DNA from 3 places in the Pseudomonas sp. R4-84 genome. Region 2 is predicted to be linked to each of the others. Evidence: predicted binding sites of a transcription regulator. Region 2 holds the regulator's gene; each other region holds the start of a gene.

Region 1 (3,262 bases), 2.5 Mb from region 2:
GCCATCGAAGCGCAGCTTGCAGCCGGTTGCGGAAATATCCAGCAGCTTGCCATTCACCGGTGATTTGAGCTTGTCGCCACCCAACTCCACGTTCACCAGTTGCGCCAGTTTCAATGCGGCCCGGAAGGCGTTGCGGCGCTGGTGATAAACCACTTCTTCAGGCAAGGCGCCGCGATAGCAGCGGCCATCGCTCGATTCCTGAATGGTCAATGGGCCGTTGCCCTCCCACGCGATGCGCACGCCGTCATGGAAACCCTCGACGCGAAACGGCTCGCCGGCCAGTAGGAAACGTTCACCGTCCCGAGGAATCATTTCGTCCAGGGCGATGGTGTTGGTTTCGCGATCGACATCCACCAGGTAACTCTGGAACCGCTGGCTGCGCTCGTGGAAGGTGATGATCAGCGGGTCGTGACTGTCTTGCAGCATCCGCAGATTGCCGGAGATTTCCAGAGGGGTGGCGAGGACCTTGGGCGGCTGCGGAGCATCATCCGCGTTTGAGGCATTGAACACGGTGGGTCAATCTCCAGGCAAAATACGACTACAAAGAGCCAGCATTTTGCCAGCATGTATCGCGCGTTGATAGTGCTCCGGCATCGTTCGCTTCATGCCTGGCTAAGCGGGCGGTGCTTGACCATTTTCGCGGTCGAGCCGCGAGCGTCATAGAGCGTCGGGATTTCGCCGCCATTGAGAATACGCAACTGATTGGCGGTGGCGGCCTGTTGCATCAGGATAGACTGGCCGTTTCGAGCATTGGCGGCCTGACACTGGTTGAGCAGGTCGTTGAGCACGGCGCTTTGCGACAACAGCTGATCGCCGATCGACGATTGGCTGGCCAATTGCTCAAGGCCACTGTTATTGGCGGGCAGGTTGAGGCTGGCGAGGATTTCGCTGCGCTTGCGGCCATGCTGGTCGAGCAAAATGATCAATGCCTGCTTTTGCGCCAGAATATTTTCCAGCAGGGGCATGTCCCGCCCGTGCAATGCCAGGGCTTCGGTCTGCAACAGCTCCAACAATTGTTGCGCTGGAGCAAAGTCGTCGATGATCAGTTGCAATAAATGAGTGTCGTGCATGGCTGGCCTTGGGTCTTAAGCGTCCAAAAGCCTGGCGCAGGCGGGGGCCTAGCGCTGGGCTTCGAAGTTGAGCAGCTTGCTGGCTACACGGTTGCTGTCGACTTGATAGCTGCCATCGGCGATTGCTGCTTTCAACGCGGCCACGCGGGCGTTGTCGACGACAGGTTGATCGCGCAGCTTGTCAGTGACCTTCTGCAACTGTTGAGCCTCATTGCTGAGGTGTACCGATTCCCCGTTGCTGACAGTGGCGGCCTGGTCGGCTGGCTTGGATTTGTCGGTTTCGACGGTTTCCTTGCTGGCGCTGGTGCGCGCAGTGCCTGTCAGGGGCGAGGAGCTGTTTAAACGATTGAAATCGATGACCATGGTAAAAAACCTCTGGGTATTTGGACGCTTGCCATGTTTTCGGCCATCCCCAAAAAAACTTTAGGCTCATTTTTCAAATGAACGAGCGCACGTCCGCGCTTGCCTTCGTACAAGGCACAGTCTAGGGAACACCAAGGTCAAGCGCCAGCCTGTCTACCCTCCTTACAGCCTCTTACATAGCCACTTCCACCTGGCCAGGCGCTATCACCTGTGCCTTGATGACCCGTTGGGAATTGAGGTTTTTCACCCGAATCTGTTCGCGCATGCCACCGTTGGCCAGGGCCTCGCCGGGCATCCGCACGGCCAGGGTGCCGCTGCGAGCGGTGATGACCACCTGATCGCCCTTGCGAACCACCTCGGCCTGTTCCAGATGCACCTGGGTCACTACCTGGTCGGCGACCATTGGTCGGACAAGTTTCTGCCCAATGGCCTCATCGACGGAGGTCAGGAAACCCTGGCTGATCTGGCTGACGTCGCGCTCACGCAGGACCACGTCCTGCGGCTCGACGATCCCGGCCCGCTTGAGTGGGCGAGTGGTGGTGACAATTTCCCGGTACAGGCGCACTTGAGCGGGCACGAACACCGTCCAGGGCGCGGCGCTATCGCAACGAACCTTCACCGTGACGCGGCCCAGGGGCCTGGCCGGGCTCTCCAGCGAGGCAGTCAATTCCTTGTCGCACATCGGCATCCGCAGGCGCGGGTCGAGCTGGTTGACTTCAATCTCGTAGCGACCTTCGGTTTGACTGGTTGCCAGATAGTCTTCTACGGTGAACTCAAGAAAGCCCTGAGTGACGCCGATAAGGAGATCAGGCAAGGTTACCGCAGCGGCACCAAGGGCAGGACCGCCCGAAGCGAGCAGGCAGGCAGCCAGCAGTGCACCGAGCCAGTGGCGGCAGTGAGTGGTCAGGCGTCGAGAAAATGTCGTTTGTGCGTTCATGCCGGTTCAATAGCAAGCCCCGTGCCGTTTAGTGATGAATGCGCGTCGGACACATTAGCGTTAGGTAGGAGTCAGGGCATGGCGGGAGTGATGGATTCGGTAAACCAGCGCACACAGCTGGTGGGTCAGAATCGCCTGGAGCTGTTGTTGTTCCGTCTCGACGGCCGACAATTGTATGGGATCAACGTGTTCAAGGTTCGCGAGGTGCTGCAATGCCCCAAGCTGACCCTGATGCCGAAATCCAGTCCCGTCGTGTGCGGTGTGGCGAATATCCGGGGAGCGACCATCCCGATTCTCGACCTGGCGATGGCGACCGGTTCCGGCCGACTGCTGGACCAGAGCAATCCGTTTGTGATCATCACCGAGTACAACACCAAGACCCAAGGGTTCCTGGTGCGATCGGTGGAGCGCATCGTCAACATGAACTGGGAAGAGATCCATCCACCACCCAAAGGGACAGGCCGCGACCACTACCTCACGGCGGTGACCCGGGTCGATAACCAGTTGGTGGAAATCATCGACGTCGAGAAAATCCTCGCCGAAGTGGCGCCGACCCCGGAAACGATTTCCGTTGGCGTGATAGATGCCGAGACCCAGCACAAGGCGGTTTCCCTGCGGGTGCTGACCGTCGACGATTCCTCGGTGGCCCGTAAGCAGGTCACGCGTTGCCTGCAAACGGTCGGCGTCGAAGTGATTGCGCTGAACGATGGGCGGCAAGCGCTGGATTACCTGCGCAATCTGGTCGACGAAGGCAAGAAGCCGGAAGAGGAGTTCCTGATGATGATCTCCGACATCGAGATGCCGGAGATGGACGGCTACACGCTGACATCGGAAATCCGCAGCGACCCGCGCATGCAAAAGCTGCACATCATCTTGCATACTTCGTTGTCTG
Region 2 (3,262 bases):
GTGGAAACCGCGAAAAATTGCATTGAGCAGATCCGCATCATCAGGTCGGCTTTCCAGCTCGACCAGCTGTTCGGATAGTTGCTCTAGAATCTCGCCGGCCTCAACCAGGAAATCCTGAAGGATCTCTTCATCGGCGCCGAAGCTCATTAATGGCTGCTCCTAAAATAGGGCTAAAACTTAGAATCCAAGGCTGGACAGCAAATCGTCCACATCGTCCTGACCGGACACAACGTCTTCTCTTTTATCGGCATGAATCTGCGGACCTTCACCCTGAGAGAGATGTTTTTGTGGATCTTTTTCGGCAAGCATCGCTTCACGGTCGTGTTCGATACCTGCAAAGCGGTCGACCTGGCTAGCCATCAACACCAGTTTGAGCAGGTTGCTTTCCACTTCGGTGACCAGTTGGGTCACACGCTTGATCACCTGGCCGGTCAGGTCTTGATAGTCCTGGGCCAGCAGAATGTCGTTGAGGTTGCTGGCCACGGCGCGATTCTCAGCGCTGCTGCGCGCCAGGAAACCGTCGACCCGACGGGCCAGCTCCCGGAACTCCTCGGCGCCGACTTCGCGACGCATGAACCGTCCCCAATCGGTGCTCAACGCCTGGGCTTCCTCGCTCAGGCCGTTGACCAGGGGCGTTGCGCTTTCCACCAGGTCCATGGTGCGGTTCGCTGCGGCTTCGGTCAGCTTGACCACATAACCCAGGCGCTCGGTGGCGTCGGTGATCTGCGAGACTTCCTCGGCCTGCGGCATGTTCGGATCGATCTGGAAATTGACGATCGCGCTGTGCAGTTCACGGGTGAGCTTGCCGACTTCCTGGTACAGACCGCGATCACGGGTCTGGTTGAGCTCATGAATCATTTGAACCGCATCGCCGAAGCGGCCCTTTTCAAGGCTGTCTACCAGTTCGCGGGCATGTTTTTTCAGGGTCGATTCGAAATCGCCCATTGAAGATTCGTTGTCCATAGCTCCCCCGTGGCGCCGTTAACCGATGCGTTCGAAGATTTTTTCGATCTTCTCTTTCAACGCCTGGGCCGTGAAGGGTTTGACCACATAGCCGTTCACACCGGCCTGGGCCGCTTCGATGATCTGCTCGCGCTTGGCTTCGGCAGTGACCATCAGCACCGGGAGGTGCTTGAGTTTTTCGTCGGCGCGCACGTGGCGCAGCAAGTCGATACCGGTCATGCCAGGCATGTTCCAGTCAGTCACCAGAAAGTCGATGCTCCCGCTGTTGAGGACCGGAATGGCGGTTGTGCCATCGTCGGCCTCGACCGTGTTGGTGAACCCGAGGTCACGCAACAGGTTTTTTATGATCCGCCGCATCGTTGAGAAGTCATCAACGATGAGGATTTTCATGTTCTTGTCCAATTCGACCTCCAAGCAGTCTTAAACGCGCCCAGCACCTGGACGCGCCATTTCAATCAATCCGGCACAACACTCGACAACGGTATGGAGCACAACGGATGGAGACTGGCCCGGCATACGCCATGCCAGCCCCGCTCGCAGCGTCCCCACACTGCTCGTCAGCGCGCTCGCCACTCCCCCAAACGCCCCCGCAAGCGGGCCGCGCACTGGCTATGTAACTGGCTGACCCGCGATTCGCTGACCCCCAGGACCTCACCGATTTCCTTGAGGTTCAGCTCTTCGTCGTAGTACAGCGCCAAGACCAGTCGCTCACGCTCCGGCAAATTGGCAATCGCATCCGCCAGGGCGCTCTGGAAACGTTCATCTTCCAGGTCGCGCGACGGCTCCATGTGAGCACTCGCGCCGTCCTCGTGCAGCCCTTCGTGTTCGCCGTCCTGCAACAGGTCGTCGAAACTGAACAGGCGACTGCCCAAGGTATCGTTCAAAATCCCGTAATAATCATCGAGACTCAACTGGAGTTCGGCCGCAACTTCGTGATCTTTAGCGTCTCGCCCGGTTTTCGCTTCAATCGCACGAATCGCGTCGCTGACCATGCGGGTGTTGCGATGCACCGAACGCGGCGCCCAGTCGCCCTTGCGGACCTCATCGAGCATCGCCCCGCGGATACGGATACCGGCGTATGTCTCGAAACTGGCGCCCTTGCTCGCGTCGTATTTATTCGACACTTCGAGCAGGCCGATCATGCCCGCCTGGATCAAGTCCTCGACCTGGACACTGGCCGGCAAACGCGCCAGCAAGTGGTAGGCGATGCGCTTGACCAGTGGCGCGTAACGCTCGATCAATTCGTACTGGGCGTCCCGTGCCGATTTTTTGTAGAGATGGTTGTAACCGCTGGCTGTCATAACACGGGCCCTGCTGTTTGTTGCACGAGACGCTCGACGAAAAATTCCAGATGCCCACGTGGGTTGGCCGGCAGCGGCCAGGTGTCGACCTTCTGGGCGATCGCCTTGAACGCCAGGGCGCATTTGGAACGAGGAAAAGCTTCATAAACGGCACGTTGCTTCTGGACAGCCTTGCGTACGCTTTCGTCGTAAGGCACTGCGCCGACGTATTGCAGGGCGACGTCCAGGAAGCGATCCGTGACCTTGGTCAACTTGGCGAACAGGTTGCGTCCTTCCTGTGGGCTTTGGGCCATGTTGGCCAGGACGCGAAAGCGGTTCATGCCATAGTCGCGGTTAAGCAGTTTGATCAGCGCGTAGGCGTCGGTGATCGACGTCGGTTCGTCGCAGACCACCAGCAACACTTCCTGGGCGGCGCGCACGAAACTGACCACCGAGTCACCGATACCGGCAGCCGTGTCAATCACCAGCACATCGAGGTTGTCACCGATGTCGCTGAAGGCCTGGATCAGGCCGGCGTGCTGCGCCGGGGTCAGGTGAACCATGCTCTGGGTGCCGGAGGCGGCCGGCACGATGCGAATCCCGCCGGGGCCTTGCAACAACACGTCGCGCAATTCACAGCGCCCTTCGATCACGTCCGCCAGCGTGCGCTTGGGTGTGAGCCCCAGCAGCACGTCAACGTTCGCCAGGCCCAGGTCGGCGTCCAGCAGCATGACCCGTCGGCCAAGCTCTGCCAGAGCCAGGGACAAGTTCACTGACACGTTAGTCTTCCCGACGCCACCTTTGCCGCCGGTCACCGCGATCACCTGTACGGGATGCATGCTGCCCATGTTCGTTCTTTACCTTGTCTTACTTAGACGGAGGCCACATTACTGGCTGCGCGTTCACATACGGAACAATGCATGGCAGACCATCGATGTAGGTACAAAAAATATTCATGAATACCTCAGCCAACCTGCTTGGTCGGGCTGTGGTAGATATCAGCGAACATGTCAGCCATG
Region 3 (3,262 bases), 820 kb from region 2:
ACGCTTAGTCCGCCAACAACACCGCCGCATCAAACCCCACCCGCAAATTGCCCCAGTGACGGCCGCCGAAGAAGAATGGCACGTCGATCTCGGTCATGATTTCCCCAGTGTCGCGCAGGTAGGTCTGGAGCAGGAAGCGCTGGACGTTGCCCGCAGCGCGCAGGCCGATCGGGTCGTTGAAGATCCGCTTGTTGCGGCACACCGGCAGGTCAACCGCGCGGTCGCCGGTGGGTTGCTTGGACACCCAGCTGTTATTGACCGGGCAATACCCCTTCGTATCGACAATGAAAGAGACCTTGCCGCCCGGCGTGCTGCGGGTGAGCTTGTCGCATTCTTCCTGGCAGGCCCGGGCAAAGCGTTCGGTATAACTGGTCATGTATTGCTTGGGATCGGTGCCGGGAATCAATTGGTAATTCTGGTCGAACAGGTTGACACCTTCATCCTGCAACGCCTGCAAATGAACCTGCAGCGTGTCGCGGCATTCGCTGGCACGGGTGATGGCGGCGTCCAGCTTGCCGTGGCCAAGCACGAAGCGGCCCAGTAGCGTCTGGACCTTCTCCGCCACGCCAGACAGGTCGCGGGTGGCGGTCGCCGATTGCTGCATGCGTTGGTCAATCGACTGGCTGTCGGCGTGGATCTGGGTAACGCGTTCGTTGATGCCAGTGTTGGTATCGGCGAATTGCTGGATATGGTCAGCGATGTCGGCCAACTTGCCGTTGGTGGATTCGAAGTCGACGATCATGCTCTCGAAATGGCCAGAAGCACGCTCCACCACTTTCTGGGTTTCCCGGGCGCTGTGGCTGATCTGGGTGGTCTGTTCGTGGGTCGAGCTGACTTCCTGCAACATGGCGTCGATGTTACGGGAGATATCGTCGGTGGCGCGGCTGACGTTCTGCGCCAAGGTGCGCACTTCATCGGCGACCACCGCAAAGCCACGGCCACTTTCCCCGGCACGCGCGGCTTCGATGGCGGCGTTGAGGGCCAACAGGTTGGTCTGGGCGGAAATCTGCTGGATCAGGCCGACGATCGACTTGATGCTCGAAGAGCGCTGGTTGAGGGCGTCCACCAGCCCGGCGAACTCGCCGAGGCTGCTGGAAATCTCGCTGATGTTGCCGGTCACTTCCAGCAATTCGGCGTAGGAGTCCCGGGCCATGCTCAGGTTCTGCGCGGTGGTCCCGGATATGCCCTGGGTCTGGCGCGACACCTCTTCGATACGGCCCACGGCGGTATTGCTCTGCTCCATCACTTCCTTGGCGAAGCGCGCCTGGTGCGTCGCGCTGTCGCTGGAATCACTGATGTTCTTCAACGAGCGGGCCGATTCGACGGCGATATGGACGGTCAATGCCTGGACGTTGCTAATGATCTCGCGCTGCTTGGCCAGGAAACGGTTGCAGGTGGCGGCCAGCGTGCGGATCTCGTCGTGGGTCACCAGCGGCAGGTCCTTGGACAAGTCGCCCTCGCCGTTGGCGATCTCTTCCAGGGCTTTGGTCATGGCGGTAACGGGGCGCACGATGAGGTGGCGGAAGTACCAGACCATGAAACTGACCATGGCCAGCGTCAAAAGCGCGCCGAAGAGCAGCGCATGGGTGAGGCTGTCGAGGCGGTCTTGAATCTGTCCCAGCAGCGCGGCGTCAAGCTGGGCAGTGCGCAACTGCAGGACGATATCGGCGCGGGCGCTGAGGGCCACCCAATAAAGCAAGGCACTGACCGCGACCAAGAGGAAAAGGCTTGAAAGCTTTTTGGTGAGGGTATCGAAAAATTGCATTTCGATAGACTCATACAAGGCCTTTAACGTCTGCATCACAGCTCCAGGGAAAAATAGATTCGATGGCATACATTCGACCGAGAACGGCAAAGCTTTAGGGGGTTGGGGCGATTTGATATCACCCTGGGATTCTGACGCGGCCTGGCCCTGTCTTTTCGGTGCGAAAGGGATGTCAATAACTGTTGTTACGAATTAGACGAAAGTCGTACTAGCGCCTTGCCCGGCGACTGCTACGGTTTGAAGTGCAAAACAATAACAACAAAACAAGAGGGCGCTTCGATGTCCACTGAAAAACAACAGGCTGCGCGTGCCTACTGGACGGAAAATCTACGCTGGATGCTGGTGTTGCTGGTCATCTGGTTCGTGGTGTCGTTCGGTTTCGGCATCTTGCTGGTCGACTCACTCAACACCATCAGTTTCTTCGGCACGCCCCTGGGGTTCTGGTTTGCCCAGCAGGGGTCCATCTACGTCTTTGTGCTCGAGATCTTCTTCTATGTCTGGAAGATGAATCAGCTTGATCGCAAATATGACGTTCACGAAGACTGAGGGCGGCGCACATGGACACAAAAACCCTGATCTACCTGGTCGTAGGCGCCACCTTTGCGTTGTACATCGCGATCGCGATCTGGACGCGGGCCGGCTCCACCAGTGAATACTACGTCGCGAGCAAGGGCGTGCACCCCGTGCTCAACGGCATGGCGACCGGTGCGGACTGGATGTCGGCGGCGTCGTTCATTTCCATGGCGGGGATCATCGCCTTCGCGGGGTACGACGGTTCCGTCTACCTGATGGGCTGGACCGGCGGCTACGTCCTCCTGGCGATGTGCCTGGCGCCGTACCTGCGCAAATTCGGCAAGTTCACCGTGCCCGAGTTCGTTGGGGCGCGTTATTACTCGCAGACGGCGCGGGTGGTGGCGGTAATCTGCGTGATCTTCATTTCCTTTACCTACGTGGCGGGGCAGATGCGCGGCGTAGGCATCGTGTTTTCCCGCTACCTGGAAGTGGACATCAACACCGGCGTCATGATCGGCATGGCCATCGTGTTCTTCTATTCGGTGCTGGGCGGCATGAAAGGCATCACCTACACCCAGGTGGCGCAGTACTGCGTGATGATCTTCGCCTACATGGTGCCGGCCATCTTCATCTCGATGATGATCACCGGCAATCCGATCCCGCAGCTGGGCTTCATCAGCGAAGCCGCCGGCTCGGGGCAGAGTGTGATCGAACGGCTCAATGGCCTGGGCGCCGAGTTGGGCTTCTCTGCCTATACCAATGGCACCAAGTCGACCATGGACGTGTTTTTCATCACCATGGCGCTGATGGTGGGGACCGCGGGCCTGCCCCATGTGATCGTGCGGTTCTTCACCACCCCCACCGTCCGGGACGCACGCAAGTCTGCCGGCTACGCGTTGCTGTTCATCGCGATTCTCTACACCACCGCACCGGCAGTGGCAGCGTTCGCTCGTACCAACCTGCTGACCTCCATCCCCAACGTCA

What was found. The regulator FliA, encoded in region 2, starts transcription of late flagellar genes. The targets are predictions, from matches to a motif close to CTAAAGTTTNNNNNNNNNNNGCCGNTAA.
Region 1: the regulator FliA is predicted to act here: its motif matches at 1,470-1,497, upstream of flgM (flagellar biosynthesis anti-sigma factor FlgM).
Region 3: the regulator FliA is predicted to act here: its motif matches at 1,836-1,863, upstream of M1D68_RS11315 (methyl-accepting chemotaxis protein).

The regions. Positions count from the first base shown of each region.
Region 1 is NZ_CP096390.1:4,149,725-4,152,986, reverse strand. Features, by position in the region: gene M1D68_RS18975 (flagellar brake protein) at 1-510, opposite strand, end outside; gene M1D68_RS18970 (flagella synthesis protein FlgN) at 603-1,070, opposite strand; gene flgM (flagellar biosynthesis anti-sigma factor FlgM) at 1,119-1,433, opposite strand; gene flgA (flagellar basal body P-ring formation chaperone FlgA) at 1,606-2,370, opposite strand; gene M1D68_RS18955 (chemotaxis protein CheV) at 2,449-3,262, shown strand, end outside.
Region 2 is NZ_CP096390.1:1,633,870-1,637,131, reverse strand. Features, by position in the region: gene M1D68_RS07700 (chemotaxis protein CheA) at 1-147, opposite strand, end outside; gene M1D68_RS07695 (protein phosphatase CheZ) at 178-963, opposite strand; gene M1D68_RS07690 (chemotaxis response regulator CheY) at 982-1,353, opposite strand; gene fliA (RNA polymerase sigma factor FliA) at 1,521-2,264, opposite strand; gene fleN (flagellar synthesis regulator FleN) at 2,261-3,091, opposite strand; gene flhF (flagellar biosynthesis protein FlhF) at 3,208-3,262, opposite strand, start outside.
Region 3 is NZ_CP096390.1:2,451,702-2,454,963, forward strand. Features, by position in the region: gene M1D68_RS11315 (methyl-accepting chemotaxis protein) at 5-1,801, opposite strand; gene M1D68_RS11320 (DUF4212 domain-containing protein) at 2,045-2,311, shown strand; gene M1D68_RS11325 (sodium:solute symporter family protein) at 2,323-3,262, shown strand, end outside.